DNA from 3 places in the Sphingobium agri genome. Region 3 is predicted to be linked to each of the others. Evidence: riboswitches for the same ligand, from Rfam matches in the RefSeq annotation. Region 3 holds a riboswitch; each other region holds the start of a gene.
What was found. Region 3 has a riboswitch for cobalamin ahead of MU848_RS00040 (DUF1636 domain-containing protein). Riboswitches for the same ligand answer to the same signal wherever they lie in the genome.
Positions count from the first base shown of each region.

Region 1 (3,212 bases), on a different contig from region 3:
GGCGGCGGCTGGCTCCGCTGGGTTCGACCGCGTTGGAATCGCCGACGAAGCGCAACTCGCTTCCGACGTTCAGCCACCAATAGGTTGCGGTGAAGGTGAAGCCGGGAAGCTGAAGCCGGCCGCCCAGTTCCTTGCCGGTGCCGCGCACGAGCATGGGAACAGGCGTGTCCACATTGACCGCGCCGCGCGCATCGTTGGAATGGAAGCCCCGGCCCCAATTGGCATAGAGTTCGACCTGCGGGGTAATTGCCCATGCGGCCGACGCCTTGGGCGAGACGAGCGTGTCCGAGCCGCTGCCTTCACCCAACGCGGCGGCGACGGCGTCCCGGCTGCGGACATCATAATGATAATAGTCGCCACGCAGGCCGCCGGTGATGCGCAGGCCGGGAAGGGGCGTGACGGTCGCTTCGCCATAGAGCGCGGCCGAGCCTTGGTTGACGCGATAGCGGCCAAGCGAGGAGAGGAAAGCGCGCCCTGCGGTGCGGTTGACGCCGACATTGCCGATCGCGTCATAACGGTTTTCCGTGCCGAGCTTCAGTTGCAGCGCGGGGTCGACATCCCAGCGCTTTTCGCCCGTGAAACCGAGGACCCAGCGGCGGTCGAATTGCTGTATCTGCGCGCTGGTGCCGTCGGGATCGGTGTAGGTGGGGTTGGAGAACATCGTCCAGTCGTAGAATTGGGCGTACAGATTGGCGCGCCATGTCGGCTGAACGGTGGCGAGATTGCCGATAATGCGGGTGGTTTCACCGCGCGCGGACGGATCGGGCGAACAGAAGATATCGGGGCAGAGCGGCGTGCCTACGATGCGCTCGGGAATTTGCTCGGTCGGGCGCCATGTCGCGCGATAGGCGTGAAGCGTGGCGTCGATCTTCCCGGCCCCTGTGGGGAGCGTATATTTGGCGAAGCCCGCATAATGGCGCAGATGTTCAGGCTCCTGCCATGGCCCGTCATAGGCCTTGGCCTGCGCGACCAGGGTGAGATGGCCCGCACCCGCCTTTACGGTCCCGCCCGACGCCAGCCTGCGCCAGCCGAAGGAGCCGCCCTCCGCCGCGACCCATGGCCGGTCATAGCCGTCGATCGTGGTCATATAGGCCGCGCCCGCAAGCGCGAAGTCGCCGCCATCGGCGCGATAGGGACCTTTGCGAAAATCCTCACGCGCGATGATTTCCGGGATGAGCCCGTTGAGGTCGAGATAGCCCTGGCCGTGGCCATGGCTGCGGAAGTTCATCTGAACCCCGTCGATATAGGTGGTGAAGTCCGACCCATGGTCGAGGTTGAAACCGCGCAGGAAATATTGATTGGCCTTGCCGCTGCCCGAATGCTGGGCCGCGACCATGCCCGGCACGGCTTCGAGCAGTTCGGCGACGCGCAGCAGCGGGCGGACGAGAAGGTCAGCGCCGCCGACGCTGCCTTCGCTCGCCGCATGGGCGGTGCCGATCTTGTCCTCGCCCCGGCCGAAGACGATGATGGCGCTGGTGTCTTCGCCCGCGTCGGCCGCTTCGGCGGCAAAGGCTGGCAGGGGGAGGAGAGTGGCGGTCAGCGCCCAGGCGGCGCGGTGGAAATGATCGGGAAGTTTCACATCATGCACTCCGGGCGTCTGGCGACATCCGGCAAGAGACCTGTCGTCAGGCGACGACCGGCGCACGCCGACGGCCGGACGCCCCCAAGGCGGCCGCCAGCGTCACCGAAGCGGCCTCTTGCCGCTCGTTCGTCGCTCAGACGGAGTTCACCGTGCCGCGGCCATCCCCTGGACCAAGGCAAGAGCGACCAAACGCTGGCAGGTATCCTGGCTCGCGGGTCATCGCTTGATGCACGGCCTTCCCAGGCCTCGCAGGATTTAGCGTCCGGCCCAGTGACTTGCCCCAACCTGCCTGTGAGGTGGGGCGATGTGCATCGCGCTCGCCGCTTACAGTTGCAGGGACAGCCCTGGCTTGGGGAGGCGGATGCCTTCCTTACCATGTTCCCTTTTAAGCCTCTTTCGAGGCACCGGCGCGATCATGCCCGGGGGTTGCCCGGGTGAGGGGGCGATAGCGGAGGTGGGGGTGTGGGGCAAGGGGGGTGGGTGGGGATTGCTCCCTCTCCCCTTTAGGGGGGAGGGGTGGGGAGAGGGGGGCGGCGTTGGTTGCTTTACAGTCCCCTCTCCCGCCTTCGCTTCGCTCGGCACCTCGGCCAGAGTCACGTGCCTCTGGCCGACCCCTGAAGGGGAGAGGGGAATGGTGGTGCTGGGCCTTCGCGCCAATCAGTTCAGGGTCGTGCAGCGTTCTCGCTGGAGGCGGAGGGCCATGGCCTGGTAGCGGACGGCGCGTTCATTGTGGAGGGCGATGGTTGCCTGGTCGGCGCCGCGCAGGCGGGCTTCCCTGGCTTGCCGCGCTTCCTGGGCGGCGCAGGCGGAAAAATGTGACGCGTCATTGGGGCGCATGGCCCATATCCTCTCTCAAGTTTCTTATGGCTCGAACGATAACATCGGCCTGTTTCCCGCTGCCATTACGCAGGTTAACGCCGGAAAGCTTCTATTTTTTGACAGGAGCCTGGCGAATTTTCGCATAATGGAATTTTGGCTTTTCAGCGGGTTGAGCGGGAGCCCGCCTGGCTTTTTCTATCAACCGCCCCTGTTCCACGGCGCGTCGCGGAAGCTTTCGCGCAAGAATGCGATGAAGGTGTCCACGGCGGCAGGGCGGCCCGCCGCGCGGGGGTGGACGGCGTGGACGGCGAGGTCGGCGGGGCCTTCCCAAGGTTCAAGGACGCGGACGAGGCGTCCGTCCGCCATCAGATCGCCCACGTCCCAGAGCGAGCGCAGGGCGATGCCGACGCCGGTGAGGGCGAGTTCACGCACGATTTCGCTGCTGTTGGTGCGGACATGGCTTTGGCCGTCGATCAGCTTGCGCGCGCGCCCGTTGACCAATCGCCATGGCAATTGTCCTTCGGCCGCGAGCAGGCGGTGGCGCGAGAGGTCGGCTATCCTTTCCGGCGTGCCGTGGGCGGCGAGATAGGCGGGGTTCGCGCAGAGTATGCGGCGGTTGGCGGCGAGATGATGCCCCTCCAGATGGGCGGGAATGTCGCTGGTGATGCGGATCGCAAGGTCGATCCGTTCGGCGAGCAGGTCTTCATAGGCATCGGACAGGTTGAGTTGGAGGTCGATGCGCGGATGCTGTTCCAGGAAGCGGGCGACATGGGGGGCGACGTGGAGGCGGCCGAAGGAGGTGGGGGCGGAG
Region 1 is NZ_JALKHS010000012.1:22,902-26,113, reverse strand. Features, by position in the region: gene MU848_RS15025 (TonB-dependent receptor) at 1-1,519, opposite strand, end outside; cobalamin riboswitch at 1,760-2,006, opposite strand; gene MU848_RS15020 (hypothetical protein) at 2,240-2,419, opposite strand; gene MU848_RS15015 (LysR family transcriptional regulator) at 2,600-3,212, opposite strand, start outside.
Region 1: another riboswitch for cobalamin. It lies ahead of MU848_RS15025 (TonB-dependent receptor); the one in region 3 lies ahead of MU848_RS00040 (DUF1636 domain-containing protein).

Region 2 (3,212 bases), on a different contig from region 3:
AGACAGGGCGCAGCCAAAGGCCGCGCCCCGGCGATGAAGCGGGGCGGCCGCCCACCCCCGTCACCTTTTACCGTCAAAAGCGGACACGCACGCCGCCATAGGCCGATCGGCCATAGGTGCTGTAGCCATAGACGGTCGCATATTCTTCGTCCGTGACATTGTCGATGCGCCCGTAAATCTCCAGATGCTCGTTGATCGGCAGCGAGGCGCGGAGGTCCAGCCGGGCGTAGCCGTCGAGACGCTGGGTGTTGGCGGCATCGTTGAAGCTGTCGCCGACCATGGTCACCGTTGCGCCAGTCGACAGGCCGAACGACCAATCATAGTCCGCCGAGACGCTGACGGCATCCTTTGCGCGGCGGGGAAGGCGCCTGCCTTCGTTGAGCCCGCCTTCGGAACGGTCGATAGCGTCGATATAGCTGTAGGCCGCTACGACCGTCAGCGCATCGACGGGCTTCAGCGTCAAGGCTGCTTCCACGCCCTTTGCACGGGTGCGGGTGAGGTTGACATAGCGGCCGAAAGGCAGGGCGAAGCCGTCGAAATAAATCTGGTCGCGGGTGTCGCGGCGAAACGCGGTGACAGAGATCATCGCGCGGCCCTCATCCAGGCTCTGATCAAAGCCGATGTCATAGCTTTTCGACCTTTCGGGCTTGAGGTCGAGATTGCCATAGGTGGCGTCGTAGATCTGGTACAGCGAAGGTGCGCGAAAGCCTTCGCCATAGCTGGCGCGGATATTGGTGCGGCCTTCATTGGGCGTGTAGTTGGCGTTGGCGCCAAAGGTGGTGGCGCCCCCGAATTGGCTGTGATCGTCATGGCGTACGCCGCCGGTAACCGACAAGCCAACAAAAGGCTTTACGACCGCAAGCGCATAGACGCTGTCGATGTTTACCTCTGCTCCGCTGACGACCTTATCGCCCGTGAAGAAGTCGTAGAAGAACGAGTCATATTTGGGCCGCTCATGCTCGTAGCCAAAGACCAGTTTGGCTTGATCCACCGGCTGATAGACGCCTTCATATTCAAATCGCAGGTTGGTGCCTGAATAGCCATAGTCAGGCGCGGAACTGGGCGCGAAGAAATAGTCGCGGTCATTGCGGAACCAGGTCACCGCCGCACGCTGCGTCAACTTACCGTCGAAAGAGGAAAGGTTGAGCCCCGCATAGCCGACATATTGGTCAAGCTTGCTGCTATCCGTTGATTCAGCCGGCGCGCCAAAGAAGATGTCGGTATCGAGGTCCGCATGGATGTAATAGCCACGCAGGTCGAGGCTGAGATTGTCGGTGAAGGCAAGCTTCAGCTTCGCGTGGGTCGCGATATTTTCATAACCGTCCTTCTCCGTGCCGCCCTGTGCCGCGGAGATGCCATCGGTACGGAAATAGGCTACGCCCGCGCTGCCCGATGCGATGCCGGTGCTGCCCGATATGTCAGCCTTTGCATTCAGCGTGTCGGCATAGCCATAATCCACCGATGCGCTGCCGCCAAAGCCTTCGCCTGGCTCGGCCGACATGATGTTGACGACGCCGCCGATCGCCTGGCTGCCGTACACCACCGAGTTGGAGCCACGCAGGATTTCGATGCGGCGGATGTTGCCGGTGAGCAGATTGCCGAAGTCGTAGGCATCGCCAATGACGCTCGGATCATTGATCTTCACGCCATCGAGCAGCACCAGCGTTTGCGTCGTTTCCGCGCCACGGATCGAAATGCCGGTGACGCCGCCCACGGCATCGGCGCGGTTGAAACGGACGCCGGGCGTGGTGATCAGCAGGTCCGCGATGCTGACATTCTGGCGCGTCTCGATCGTCTTTTCATCGATCACCGTCACGGCCTGCCCGACTTCATCGGTCGGCTGCTCGATGCCGAGCGCAGTGACGACGATTTCGTCTGCATCTTCTGCAAGCGCGGGGGTGGCGGCAAGCAGCGCCAGCAGCGAGATTCCGGTCCTGATCATATTCTGTCTTCCCTGAGCGCCATGCGACATGAGGCCAGGGCTTCCGCGCGAGCGGCCGGTGCGCGAGGGAGGGAGACGCCAATCCCGTCACGCGCACCGATGCGGCCCTGCGCCGCTTCGTCGCTCAGACGGAAAACCGTGCCCGGGCCGATCCCTGGACCCAGGCAAGAGCGACCATGCGCCGGCAGGTTTCCTGGCTCGCGGGTCGTCGCGGCGATGCACGGGCCTTCCCGGACGCGTGTCCAGTGGCTGGTCCCCCTCGCCTTCCCCTTTTGAAGGCATGCGGGTTTCCGGGTGCATCGCGCTCACCGCTTACAGTTGCAGGGGCAGCTGCGGACTTGGACGGATGAACCGTCCCCACCGCATTCCCTTTCCGGCGCGATCTTTCGTGAACGGTTGCCCGCTCACGCCGCGCGCCATAGGGGAAAGCGAGGGTTCTGCCAAGGAGTGGATCGATGCGATTACTGGGCGCTGTGCTTGCCGGGGGACGATCCCGTCGGTTCGGGAGCGACAAGGCGCTGGCGCTGATGGCGGATGGGCGCATGCTGATCGACCATGCGGTGGCGGCGATCGCGCCCCATGTGGAGACGGTGGTGGTCTGCGGGCGGACGGTCGAGGGGATGACCAGCCTCTCCGACCGGCCCGGGCCTGATATGGGACCGCTGGGCGGGCTGAACGCGGCACTGCATCATGCGCGGGACGAAGGCTATGACGCGGTGCTGACGACCGGGTGTGACATGCCGGTCTATCCGGCGGCGTTGGTGGAGGCGCTGGCGGGAGAAGGCGCTGCGGTGTTGAAGGGGCAGCAATTGGCGGGGTTCTGGCCTGCCGGGCTTGCGGATGAACTGGACGCGCATCTGGCTGAGGAGAATAGCCGGTCGATATATGGCTGGCTGGAGCGGATCGGCGCGCGGATCGTGGAGCGGGCGGATATCGTCCTGCCGAATATTAATCGACCGCAGGATCTTGCCGGATTGCCGAAAAGCTAGCTGCGCCGTGCTCCTGCAAAGGCAGGAGCCCAATTCAGAGGGCGGGACTGGGCTCCTGCCTTTGCAGGAGCACGTTGCTTATCGTGCTGAGCGGGTTGCACCCTATCGCCGAGCTGAACTTGCCGAAGCCCCCTCCCTTCCTTCCAACTAAGTTCGGGGGCGTTCGGCAAGCTCAGGGCAAAGGTCGCGGAGAGCCGGTCTTCAAAGCTGAAGAGCGACGCTCGTGGCGGCCTCTACTGGCATGGTCGTGCCCGCCACCGCTTCACCAATCAGAAGCAGGG
Region 2 is NZ_JALKHS010000018.1:37,618-40,829, forward strand. Features, by position in the region: gene MU848_RS15765 (ABC transporter substrate-binding protein) at 1-37, shown strand, start outside; gene MU848_RS15770 (TonB-dependent receptor plug domain-containing protein) at 74-1,942, opposite strand; cobalamin riboswitch at 2,109-2,370, opposite strand; gene mobA (molybdenum cofactor guanylyltransferase) at 2,398-2,931, shown strand; gene cobA (uroporphyrinogen-III C-methyltransferase) at 3,133-3,212, opposite strand, start outside.
Region 2: another riboswitch for cobalamin. It lies ahead of MU848_RS15770 (TonB-dependent receptor plug domain-containing protein); the one in region 3 lies ahead of MU848_RS00040 (DUF1636 domain-containing protein).

Region 3 (3,212 bases):
CAGGCCGGAGCTGGTCAGGCAGTCGAATGCGAGCGCGCGTGACCGATCAATGCACAGCTGCATGGCGGCTGGATCAGGCGGCATGTCCGTGTGACCGAGCAGAAGTCCGGGCGTTTGTGGTGCTCCATGCCGCATCAGGTGGAGCGTCAACGGGCTCATAGCGCGCCCGCGACGGCGGCTTGCGCGAAGGTCGCCATATGCGCATGCGCCGCGAGGGCCGAGCGGATGAGCTGTGCCGCGACGGCCGCGCCGCTTCCCTCGCCCAAGCGCATGCCGAGGTGCAGCAGCGGGTTGAGGCCGAGCTTTTCGAGCAGCCGGGCATGGCCTGCTTCGGCTGAGCAGTGGGCAGCCAGGCAATGTTGAGTGATGGCGGGATTGTCGCGCGCGAGGGGAGCGATCGCGGCGCCGCAGATAAAGCCGTCGAGCAGCACCGGCACGCGCATCATCCGCGCGGCTAGGATCGCACCTGCCATGGCGGCGATCTCCCGACCGCCGAGGCGGCGGAGCGTTTCGAAGGCGTCGGTGCAATGGGATGCATGCAGGGCAAGCGCGACGCGGACGGCCTCCGTCTTGCGGGCGAGGGCTACTTCGTCGATGCCCGTTCCCCTCCCCGTCCAGTCCTGCGCCTCGCCGCCGAAGGCGTGAAGGCACAGCGCGGCGGCGGGGGTGGTGTTGGCGATGCCCATCTCTCCGGCGAAGAGCAGGTCGCAATCTTCAGGGACCACGGCAGCGCCTGCGTTCAGGGATTCGAGGCACTCGGCCTCCGTCATGGCCGGGGCCTCGCATATGTCGGCGGTGGGCTGTTCAAGGGAAAGCGGGACGATCACCAGATCGGCTCCGCAAGCGCCCGCAAGCGCATTGATCGCCGCGCCGCCAGATTGGAAGTTAGCGACCATCTGCGCAGTGACGGACGCTGGAAAGGCGCTGACGCCCCGTGCGGAAACGCCGTGATTGCCAGCGAAGATGGCGGCGCGGATACGGTCGGCGCGCGGATACTCGCGGCTCTGCCAGCCCGCCATGAAGAGGGCAATTTCCTCCAGGCGGCCTAGTGATCCGGCGGGCTTCGTCAAAGAAGCCTGCCGCGCCGCCGCAGCGTCGATCGCCGTCGCGTCGTTCCCAGGAAGTGTTGCGAGCGCGGCCTGAAAACCGTCGCGGTCTTCAAAGCGGATCATGTGCAGACAAAGCCCTCGGGCGGCGTCCGGACGATGAAGTGCCCCTTAACCCCCTGCGGCCATTCGGCGTAGCGCACGACGCCCTCTTCGCTGGCGGCATGGCGCAGGGCATAGTCGAGGATGGCGCGCGCGGCATCCGCGTCCGGGGTGAAGTCGCCCAGCACATAACCGACCTTGCCAGGGCCGCGCACATGGACGGTGCAATGCCGCTGGCAGGCGAAGAGGCAGGGCATGTCCTGCACGGCGATCGCTTCATAGGCAGGCTCCTGCGCCTGAAGGCCACGCATGGCATCGACCAGCAGCGCACCGCCGCGGCGCCCTTCGCTGTCTTCCCGTTGGTCTGCGGACAGGCGGCAGGCCGAACAGACGACCACCGACGCGCTGTTTTCGACGGCACGCAGCATCAGCGGCACGCTTTTATAATCATCTGAACATGAAAGACGGGCATCATGGCCCTCCCTGCAAAATCGAACCGCAACGGCCCTGCCCGGCCAGTGGCGGGCAAGGCGATGGCTGTCGTCCGCGCGGGGAACCCCGTTCGTCCGGTACACCCTGTCCGGTCGAAGAACGACTGCGGCAGGCAGGTCTCCTGGCTCACGGGTCGATGCGCATCGGCCGCCTTCTCGGGAGATACTCCCCCAATGGCTGCGTGGCCGGTCCACTCACCGCTTACAGTTGCAGGGGCAGCGCGGGCATTGCACCCGACTTCCCTTTTGATCCCCAAGCGGGGAACCTGTCGCGGCGCTGCTGATAATGAGGCAGGACCAAGCCCGCAAGCGGTAGATGAAGCGGCGCCTCGTCAGCCGGGCGGCCTGCCCGCCGCCAGCACGGCGTCTGCCCGGGCCAGCACGATGATCGGCAACCCGGCGCTGGCGGCGCGTTCGGCAGCGAGGCGGGTGGGGGCGGATATGGTGACAAGCAGCGGGCAGTCGGCGAGCGCGGCCTTCTCCACCAGCTCATAGGAACAACGCGAGGACAGTAGCGCAAAGCCGCCATCCCATGACAATTGCCGCCGCCGCATCGCCCCGATCAGCTTGTCGAACGCGTTGTGGCGGCCCACATCCTCATAGGCGAGGCGGATTGCGCCATCTGCCCCCGCCAGAGCAGCGGCATGGACAGCACCGGTTTGCCGATTGAGCGGTTGATGCGCGGCAAGATCGCCCAACGCCCGGAAGATAGCCGCCCGGCCTGCGGCCGAGCGGGCTGTCACGGCGGGCAGGGGCCGCAGCGCCTGCTCCAGATTTTCGACGCCGCATAAGCCGCAGGAGGAATCGGAGACGCGGTGACGGACGCGGCCGAGCAGTCCCTCCACCCGCTCCGGCGGAAGCGTAGCGCGGGCGACGAGGCCCTGCTCCGTTACATGGACGTCAACGTCGAGCGGCGCGTCCGATGGCAGGACCAGCCGCTCGGCAAGCGCGAAGCCCTGAACCAGTTCGGCCACGTCCCCTGGCGTCGCCATCAGCACCGCATAGCCGACGCCGTTGAACTCTATCGCGACTGGCATCTCTTCCGCCAGATCGCGCTCCACGGGCGATGCGTCGCCCTCTGGGCTAATGCGGGTGAAGGAGAAAGGAGACGGCATAGCGCCGGTCTAGGCGGGCGGGATGCGCCCTGCAATATCACGCAACCATGCAACTGCCGCTTTCCTTTGCCGGTCAAGCCATCTATGCACAGCCCCGATCGCGCCGGTGCCCGAACGGGCTTCAAAGGGAATGCGGTGCGGGCTGCCGGTCAGGCGCCCAAATCCGCGGCTGTCCCTGCAACTGTAAGCGGTGAGCGAGACGCATAGCGACTTTCCGTTACCGCCGGAGGGTCAGCCACTGGGCCGGACGCTAAATCATGCGAGGCCTGGGAAGGCCATGTGTCGAGCGATGACCCGCAAGCCAGGAGACCTGCCGGCGTCTGGTCGCTCTTGCTTTGGCCCAGGGGATGGCCGGGGCACGGTATTCCGTCTGAGCGACGCGTGCGGCGGGACCGCACCGGCATGCGTGCCGGGCGCTAAGATGCGTCCGTCCGGCGCGTCGTGCTGGCCGCATAGCG
Region 3 is NZ_JALKHS010000001.1:4,003-7,214, forward strand. Features, by position in the region: gene MU848_RS00030 (histidine phosphatase family protein) at 1-159, opposite strand, end outside; gene cobT (nicotinate-nucleotide--dimethylbenzimidazole phosphoribosyltransferase) at 156-1,172, opposite strand; gene MU848_RS00040 (DUF1636 domain-containing protein) at 1,169-1,576, opposite strand; cobalamin riboswitch at 1,735-1,924, opposite strand; gene MU848_RS00045 (formate dehydrogenase accessory sulfurtransferase FdhD) at 1,972-2,754, opposite strand; cobalamin riboswitch at 2,842-3,086, shown strand.